4 regions of the Bacillus sp. GW821-FHT01G09 genome follow, and region 4 is predicted to be linked to each of the others. Evidence: predicted binding sites of a transcription regulator. Region 4 holds the regulator's gene; each other region holds the start of a gene.

Region 1 (2,206 bases), on a different contig from region 4:
TAAGTATAGGAAAAGCCAGCCAAGGAAGAGCGGAATATGCCAAATAACGGGGCCTCCCTTGACCATGCCGAGTAAAAATGGGATCAGCAGCATCGCCCACGCGCCGTGCTGCTTCGAAATCAGCGCCTTCATCGAAATCCTCCTTTTTTCTTTCATTATAAATGCAGTCACCCTCCTGATAAGTGACATTCATCATACAGGCTGTGAAATACATCACTGCTGTACAGGCTCGATCGAGCTACACTAAAGCTATCCTTAGCACAGGAGGTTTTCCTATGAATCAGTGTGACTATTTATTATTTCTGAAACAACTTCCTATGTTTAATGAAGTGCCTCTATCCATTGTCGAAACCTTGCTGAAAAACGGCACGTTTATCCGCGGCTCATGTGATCAGTCTCCATCTTTTCTTCATTCTCAATCTGTTTATATTGTATTAAAAGGCAGTGTCCGTTTTATGGACACAAGGCTCCCTGAAGGGTCGAAAACCGTTGCGCTGTGGGAAAAAGGCGATGTGTTTCCGATTGATGAAAAAGGCGGGCTTTATTTATCGCCCTTTATCTCAGTCAATGCCACTTCAGACATTCTGATTCTCAATATCCCATATTACATATTTAAGAAAATGATGTCTTATCATCCGCAGCTGCAAATGAACTTTTTGGCTATGCTTCAGCAAAATGTTTTTTGTTCCTATCAATTATTTTTGCGGTATCTGTATACATCACAGGATGAAAACGCTGAGCCCGGTTCTTAAATAGAGCCGGTTTTTTTGATCTTTGAATAAAAGGCAGCTAATAACCCAAGCGTCCTGCCTGAACGCAGCCTTCCTTCTCCTTTGTGTGAACATTTTGTGAAAAAAGCAGAGTGTGTGACATAGTTCACAAGGAAACACGCTGTCTCTGTTTATAGTGAACTTAGCATCACCTGACTCGGAAGGAGTGAACTCTCATGAAGAAAAAGAAAATGAGTCCGTTGTTTAGGAGATTGAATTATTTCTCTCCTATCGAACACCATTCAAATAAACATAGCCAAACTACCCGCGAGGATCGCGATTGGGAGAATGTATACAGAAACAGATGGCAGTACGACAAAGTCGTTCGCTCCACCCACGGCGTCAACTGTACAGGGTCTTGCAGCTGGAATATTTATGTGAAAAACGGAATTGTCACGTGGGAAGGGCAAAATTTGAATTATCCATCAACAGGCCCGGATATGCCTGATTTTGAACCGAGAGGCTGCCCGCGGGGGGCCAGTTTTTCATGGTATATCTACAGCCCGCTCCGTGTGAAATATCCATACGTGCGCGGTGTGCTGATCAATTTGTGGCGGGAGGCATTGCAGACGCATCAAAATCCATTGGAAGCCTGGAAATCGATCGTCGAAAACCCTGAAAAAGCGAAGTCCTATAAACAGGCGAGAGGGAAAGGCGGTTTTGTGCGCGCTGAATGGCCGGAGGTGCTGAAGCTGATTTCAGCCTCTCTGCTGTATACAGTGATGAAATACGGGCCTGACCGAAACGTCGGTTTTTCTCCGATTCCGGCCATGTCCATGATCAGCCACGCATCAGGCTCCCGGTTTATGTCGTTAATCGGAGGCCCTATGCTCAGTTTTTATGACTGGTATGCGGATCTTCCTCCAGCATCCCCGCAAATTTGGGGTGACCAGACGGACGTTCCGGAAAGCAGTGATTGGTACAATTCCGGCTATATTATCACATGGGGCTCCAACGTTCCGTTAACGAGAACGCCTGACGCGCATTTTTTGGCGGAGGCCCGCTATAAAGGCGCTAAGGTCATTTCGATCAGTCCAGATTTTGCGGAATCCTCAAAGTTCGCGGATGACTGGCTGAGTATTCGCCAAGGGACTGACGGGGCGCTTGCGATGGCGATGGGTCACGTTATTCTGCAGGAATTTTACGTGAACCAAGAAACTGAACGTTTTATTGAGTACGCGAAGCAATACACTGATTTTCCATTTCTCGTCACTCTGTCAAAAGAAAATGGCGTATACACAGCGGGACGGTTTCTGCATGCGAAGGACATCGGGCGGCAGACAAAGCATGATCAGTGGAAGCCTGCGGTTTGGGATGAACAGACAAGTTCATTTGCCATACCCCAAGGGACAATGGGCTCGCGCTGGGACGGGCAGCAGAAATGGAACCTGCACATGATTGATGAAGAAACCGGGGAACCGATTGAACCCCGTCTC
Region 2 (2,206 bases), on a different contig from region 4:
CGCTCCCAAGTATGGATTGCTGCCAAACTCTTTTGAAGCGCTGACCCCGATTAGAATCGGCAAGAAAATGAATGCTGCACTTGAAAACATATCAAGCAGCTGCAAAAGCGCAGAATCCTTGCTCATCCAATGAAACGCATTGATCATACCCAGCAATCCCATTAATAGGCCGCTGGCTACAATAGCCGGGATGATTGGAACAAAAATATTAGAAAGCGTTTTCGCAAATCTCGCAGCGGGATTCAGCTTTTCTTTTGCCGCATCCTGATGATTTACGTGTTCTTCACGCTCGATATCTGCTTCTTTAGAAAAGGCATCGAATACTTTATTCACAAGGCCTGTTCCGAAAATGATCTGGTACTGGCCAGAGCTGCTGAAAGCCCCTTTGACGCCATCAAGCTCTTCTACTTGTGCTTGATCTATCTTTGATTCATCTTTCATCACTAAACGCAGTCTTGTTGCACAATGAGCCGCGCTGATAATATTTTCTTTCCCTCCGAGAAGCTCAATAAGGCGTTTTGCAGTCTCTTTGTAATCCATCTATTTCTCCCCCTTTTATTTAAACAAAAAAGACCTAAAATTCGCCAACGAATAAAGGATACAGCGATCCTTTTTCATTTACGCAAATTTTAGGTCTTGCCTGCTTTACCAGTCACAATCCCGCTTATTCAGATTAAGAATACGCTTTCATCATAAATCATGACAGCGTTTTCGTCAACTATTTTTTTAGTTAAATAGTTTGATAAAACATGTAGACAAAAATTCGTAAAAATTAATTGTGAAATACTTCACAATATCGTGCTATACTATGCTCAATCATGAAAGAAAGCAGGAAAAGACAATGGAAACTCAAGCATTGCAAAAGGTTGAACAGTATGCTTTGAAAAAACAAAACATATTCGCTTCAAGCAAAATCCGTTATGTGCTTCGGTCCATTTTGGCCAGTATGTTTATTGGTTTTGGCATTACAGCCGCAAGCAAAACAGGCAGCTATTTCTTTATGGCTGATTCTCCGTTTGCCTTTCCGGCAGCCGCTGTCACTTTCGGGGCCGCTATTCTGCTGATTGCTTACGGAGGCGGAGATTTATTTACCGGCAACACCTTTTATTTCACCTATACCGCGCTCCGGAAAAAACTCAGCTGGCGCAACACCCTGTACTTGTGGATGTCAAGCTATGCCGGCAATTTAATCGGCGCCATTCTGTTTGCCATCCTGATCAGCGCGACGGGACTTTTTGAGGAGCCTTCTGTTCATTCCTTTTTGATTCATTTGGCAGAGCACAAAATGGAGCCGCCGGCTTCCGAATTGTTTTTCAGAGGAATGCTGTGCAATTGGCTTGTGTGCCTCGCCTTTTTCATTCCAATGTCTCTCAAAGGGGAAGGAGCAAAGCTTTTTACCATGATGCTATTCGTTTTCTGCTTCTTTATTTCCGGCTTTGAACACAGCATTGCCAATATGTGCACATTCGCCATCTCGCTTTTGATCGAGCACCCTGATACAGTGACACTGATGGGAGCAGTCAGAAACTTAATCCCCGTTACGCTCGGCAATCTGACCGCGGGAATAGTTATGATAGGCTGGATGTACTACACACTGAATCCTGATCAATAAAAAAACTTCCAGAGATCACTCCCTGCAAGTCAAAGCGGTTATTCCGAGAGATCTTGAAGACGCTGGACATGCAGCGTGATATAGCCGGCCTCGGATTCCGGCAAATGTAATTGATATTCATTTTTCAAAAACTCCGCCAGCTCCAGCGCACATTGATAGGCGAATGAATACTTTTTTTGGATGAAATAAAGCATCTCCTCGTCCATACGATGGAGCGCTTCATTTGATTCCAACCGGCTGACCGCGTATCGCAAATGCGTGACAAGGCGTTGATAGGAAATGCTGTTTTCATCCACCTTTCGATTAAAGTATTGTTCTATTTTCTCTATCATTTCTTTGATCATGGTCGTATGCTTCAGCGCCGAATACATGCTCTCCGCATCCATCTTCGCCGTATGGATGTGAAGGGCAATATAACCCGCTTCATCTTCAGGCAGAGACACGCCCAATGTCTCTTTTACATGTCCGATCGCCCACAGGCCGATCTCATATTCTTTTTTATAGAGCGCCTTTATCTCATGCAGCAATTTATTCTGGACAAGCAGCCCATTTTGAACCCTTTCGATCGCAAAGGATAAATGGTCAGAAAGCGCG
Region 3 (2,206 bases), on a different contig from region 4:
TTGCGAACCGCAATGTGTGGAAGACAAAAAAGGGAGGTGAAATTGATGGAAAGAGAGACACAGACATACTTATTTTCGGATGACGGCAGGATTCCGAATCACCCTGATTTTCCGCTCGTGGTGTATCAAAACGCGCTTAAGGACACCGGACTGGCAGAGCGGATCGTCACCCGGCATGGCTGGTCAAACAGCTGGTCAGGGAGTGTTTTTCCATACCATCATTATCACAGCAATACGCATGAAGTCCTGATTGCCCTTAGGGGAGAAGCTGTGATTCAGTTTGGGGGAGAAAAAGGGGCTGCCATCCCTTTCAAATCAGGCGACGCAGTCGTGATTCCAGCCGGAGTCGGACATAAAAAGCTCAGCTCAAGCCCCGATTTTACTGTCCTTGGCGCCTATCCCGGAGGCGTTCAGTATGATATGAAGACGGGGAAGCCGAATGAGCGGGAGGAAGCGCTCAAACAGATTAAGCAGGCGGCGTTGCCGGCGAATGATCCGATCACAGGAAAAAGAGAGCCTCTATTGGAAATATGGGTAAAGTGAAGGGGAGAAATTGCTGGATTGTCAATAACTAGTGCCGCAGAAACGATATGACATGAGCTCCATATAAATTAATTTCATAATCGAAGCAATTCACGTTCAAATTTTGTTCAAAAAGTGTTATCATATAGAAGGTAATCGAATTGGAGTTTTTTGTGTTTGCTATTTTCAGAGAGAGTAAAGGATTTTGACTTATTCAATTGTTTATTTTTAGATAAAAATAATACTGAATATGGCAAGATGAAAAACTGGGTAGTAAACATTTATTTTTGTAAATGATTGTGCACGAATTCACAATCCTTATTCTTATGCCTTAAAAGCGTGAGACAGGGAGAGGCACTACCCTTTCCAAAAAAATCAGCAAACTGCTTATAGTAAAGGAGAATTGGATATGCCAGAAACAATCGATCAAACAAATGCGTCTGTCAGCCAAAGCCAGCAAGATCTTATTGATCAGCTATTAAAGCCAGAAGTTCAAGAATCATTGACTGTTTTAGTTGACCAGCTTCCGAAGCTGACTGAGTTAGTGAATATTTTAACGAAGTCTTATGATTTCGCTCAGTCTGTAGCGACTGACGAAGTGTTAAAGAGCGACACAGTCGGTGCGATCACTGAAATTCTCGAGCCTGTAAAAGAAACAGCGAAAGAAGTAGCTGCGACTGCGATCGAAGCAAAAGACCGCGCGGAAGCAAGCAACGAAACAATTGGACTTTTCGGCCTTCTTCGCATGCTGAAAGATCCTCAAGCTCAAAAGCTGTTCCGTTTTGCTAACAGCTACCTTGAAGTCATGAACGAACGCGAAAACCAAAAATAATCTCAGATTCAAATTGATATAAAGGACGGAGGATATACGATGTCAAAACATATTGTCATTCTAGGCGCTGGTTATGGCGGAGTTCTTTCTGCTCTAACAGTTCGCAAACATTACACAAAAGAACAAGCACGCGTGACAGTGGTAAACAAATACCCAACTCACCAAATCATTACGGAATTACACCGCCTTGCTGCAGGCAACGTGTCTGAAAAAGCGGTTGCAATGCCATTAGAAAAACTTTTCAAAGGCAAAGACATTGATCTTAAAATTGCGGAAGTAAGCTCTTTCTCTGTTGATAAAAAAGAAGTTGCGCTTGCTGACGGTTCTACATTAACTTACGATGCGCTTGTTGTAGGTCTTGGTTCTGTAACGGCTTACTTCGGCATCCCAGGTCTTGAAGAAAACAGCATGGTATTGAAATCTGCTGCTGATGCGAACAAAGTCTTCCAACATGTTGAAGATCGTGTGCGCGAGTACTCTAAAACGAAAAACGAAGCAGATGCAACAATCCTTATCGGCGGCGGCGGCTTAACAGGTGTTGAGCTTGTTGGTGAGCTTGCTGACATCATGCCGAACCTTGCGAAAAAATACGGCGTAGACCATAAAGAAATCAAATTGAAACTTGTTGAAGCAGGTCCGAAAATCCTTCCTGTTCTTCCGGATGATCTTATCGAGCGTGCGACTGCAAGCCTTGAAAAACGCGGCGTTGAGTTCTTAACAGGTCTTCCTGTTACAAATGTAGAAGGAAACGTAATTGATCTGAAAGACGGATCTAAAGTTGTTGCCAACACATTTGTTTGGACTGGCGGCGTACAAGGTAACCCATTAGTCGGTGAATCAGGCCTAGAAGTG
Region 4 (2,206 bases):
TCATGAGAAATGGATTTTTTATTATTGCCCCAAAGACACGTCCTGATCGGCAGCACTGCTTTTCTGTGCTTTCCGATAAGCGGCCTTCGATATAAGGATACTGATTTCATATAAAATCAAAAGCGGGACTGTGACCATCATATGGGACAGAAGCTCAGGCGGTGTAATCAGGGCTGCGATCACCAGCAGCGTAAAATACGCATACTTTCTGATTTTCGCCAAGAACATCGGTGTCACAATTCCGAGCCTGGTCAAAAACATGAGGATGACCGGCATTTGGAACAGCAGTCCAAACGGAATCGTCAGCTGCAGAAGAAAATGAAAATATTCATTAATTCCGATCACCTGATTGACATTCAAGTCCTGAGAAATCCGCTTCATAAAATCAACAACAAAAGGAAATAAAATATAATATGAAAAAGATAAGCCCGCTAAAAACAGCAAAATAGAGATCGGAATGTAGCTGAGCGTTACTTTGCGCTCTTTCTCATAGAGACCCGGACTCACAAAAGCCCAAAGCTGATAAAGAATAACCGGCGAGGTCAGGACTATGCCGATGATAAACGCAAACTGCATAAACACATAAAGCGGGTCTGTCAGGTTAAACGCGTTAAGCGTAAGCTGCTTCGCTTCATCTGTTTCTTGCAGATACACAATAATCGGCTTTGCTAAAAAAAATCCAGCAATAAAGAAAACGACAAACGCCAGCGCTACAATCAGCAACCGTTTTCGAAGCTCAGCAATATGCTCCAGCAGCGACATTTGATTCACTTTCATTCGTGTCATCCTAACTTACTGATCTTCTTTCTTTTTTTCCTCTTCATCACTCGTTAATCCTTTTGTAGCGTTTTTGAATTCACGAAGTGTGTCTCCCGCTGCTTTCCCCAATTCAGGCAGCTTTTTGGGACCGAAGATAATCAGAGCAACGATTGCGATAACAGCAAGGCTTCCAGGACCGATCGGCATATTTGGGCTCCTCCTTTCCCTCTATTCGATTTCCTCTAAAACTGAGTAATGCTTCAAAAAATAAACAAGTGACTGAAGCTCAACTGCTAAATCTATATGATGAATTCGAATGTGTTCCGGCACATTCAAACGGGCCGGCGTAAAATTAAGGATTCCCTTGATTCCTAATGCGACCAATCTGTCTGTAATGGATTGAGCGGCAACTGCAGGCACTGTAAGAATGGCAACTGATTCATCTTTTACGTGTTGTTCAAGGTCATCAAGGTTATAGACGGGCACGCCGCCTACCTCAGTTCCTATTTTACTCTCATTTATATCAAAAGCCATAGAAATTTTTGTGTTATTATTTTTTGTGAAATTATAGTGAAGAAATGCCGTTCCCAAGTTCCCGACACCAATCAAGATGACGTCTGTCATCTCATCCTGATCAAGCGTTTTCCGGAAAAAAGACAGCAAATAATCCACATTATATCCGTATCCTTTTTTGCCAAGAGCTCCAAAATAGGAAAAATCCCTCCGAATCGTGGCAGAATCAACCTTTACGGCATCACTGAGTTCAGCGGATGATACACGCTGTTTTCCTGACGCATGCAGATTCTTTAAAAAGCGATAGTAAAGCGGCAGCCGTTTCGCCGTCGCCTGCGGAATTTTTGATTGATCCTTATTCATTTTTGGTCCTCCAAATTATACTCGGATAGTTCTCTTTTAAAGTCACCGTTTTTCCCGCCTGTCTTCTCCAGCAAGAAAGTAGGGCCGATGACCATCCCCTTATCAAGGGCCTTGCACATATCGTAAACGGTAAGAGCGCACACCGATGCAGAAGTGAGCGCTTCCATTTCCACACCTGTACTCCCTTTCGTTTTGACCTGTGCTTTTATATGAAGTATAACTTCTGCTTCTTTTATTTTCCAGTCAAACGATATATCTACCCCGCTCAATGAAAGCGGATGGCACATCGGAATGATATTCGACGTTTGCTTTGCGGCCATAATGCCTGCCACCTGTGCGACAGCCAGTACATCTCCTTTGCCGATATCGTGACTTTGTATTTTCTCGTACACTTCATTCTTCATGTGTACGCTTGAAACAGCCGCCGCAGTACGGACAGTCGAAGATTTTTCGCTGATATCCACCATCTGGGCTCTGCCCTGTTCATTAAAATGAGAAAATCCATTCATATTAAAACGCTCCTTAAACAGATCATACACTATTTTCTTCTCTATGTCTTATATGGCCAATG

Evidence for each region. The regulator Rex, encoded in region 4, represses fermentation and respiration genes when NADH is low (regulators of the CRP and FNR family bind a similar motif). The targets are predictions, from matches to a motif close to TTGTGAAATATTTCACAA.
Region 1: a site for Rex is predicted at 865-882, ahead of AC07VD_RS03295 (nitrate reductase subunit alpha). Genes of this name have one in related genera too.
Region 2: a site for Rex is predicted at 777-794, ahead of AC07VD_RS03715 (formate/nitrite transporter family protein). Genes of this name have one in related genera too.
Region 3: a site for Rex is predicted at 820-837, ahead of AC07VD_RS07235 (helical membrane plugin domain-containing protein). Genes of this name have one in related genera too.

What each region holds. Positions count from the first base shown of each region.
Region 1 covers NZ_JBWKWL010000001.1:661,298-663,503, reverse strand. The annotation lists gene AC07VD_RS03305 (YwiC-like family protein) at 1-132, opposite strand, end outside; gene arfM (Crp/Fnr family transcriptional regulator ArfM) at 276-752, shown strand; gene AC07VD_RS03295 (nitrate reductase subunit alpha) at 947-2,206, shown strand, end outside.
Region 2 covers NZ_JBWKWL010000001.1:740,990-743,195, forward strand. The annotation lists gene scrA (PTS system sucrose transporter subunit IIBC) at 1-540, opposite strand, end outside; gene AC07VD_RS03715 (formate/nitrite transporter family protein) at 842-1,612, shown strand; gene sacT (sac operon transcriptional antiterminator SacT) at 1,651-2,206, opposite strand, start outside.
Region 3 covers NZ_JBWKWL010000002.1:348,811-351,016, forward strand. The annotation lists gene AC07VD_RS07230 (cupin domain-containing protein) at 46-543, shown strand; gene AC07VD_RS07235 (helical membrane plugin domain-containing protein) at 932-1,354, shown strand; gene AC07VD_RS07240 (NAD(P)/FAD-dependent oxidoreductase) at 1,394-2,206, shown strand, end outside.
Region 4 covers NZ_JBWKWL010000006.1:275,339-277,544, forward strand. The annotation lists gene tatC (twin-arginine translocase subunit TatC) at 22-786, opposite strand; gene tatAY (sec-independent protein translocase protein TatAY) at 793-966, opposite strand; gene AC07VD_RS19925 (redox-sensing transcriptional repressor Rex) at 988-1,635, opposite strand; gene moaC (cyclic pyranopterin monophosphate synthase MoaC) at 1,632-2,144, opposite strand.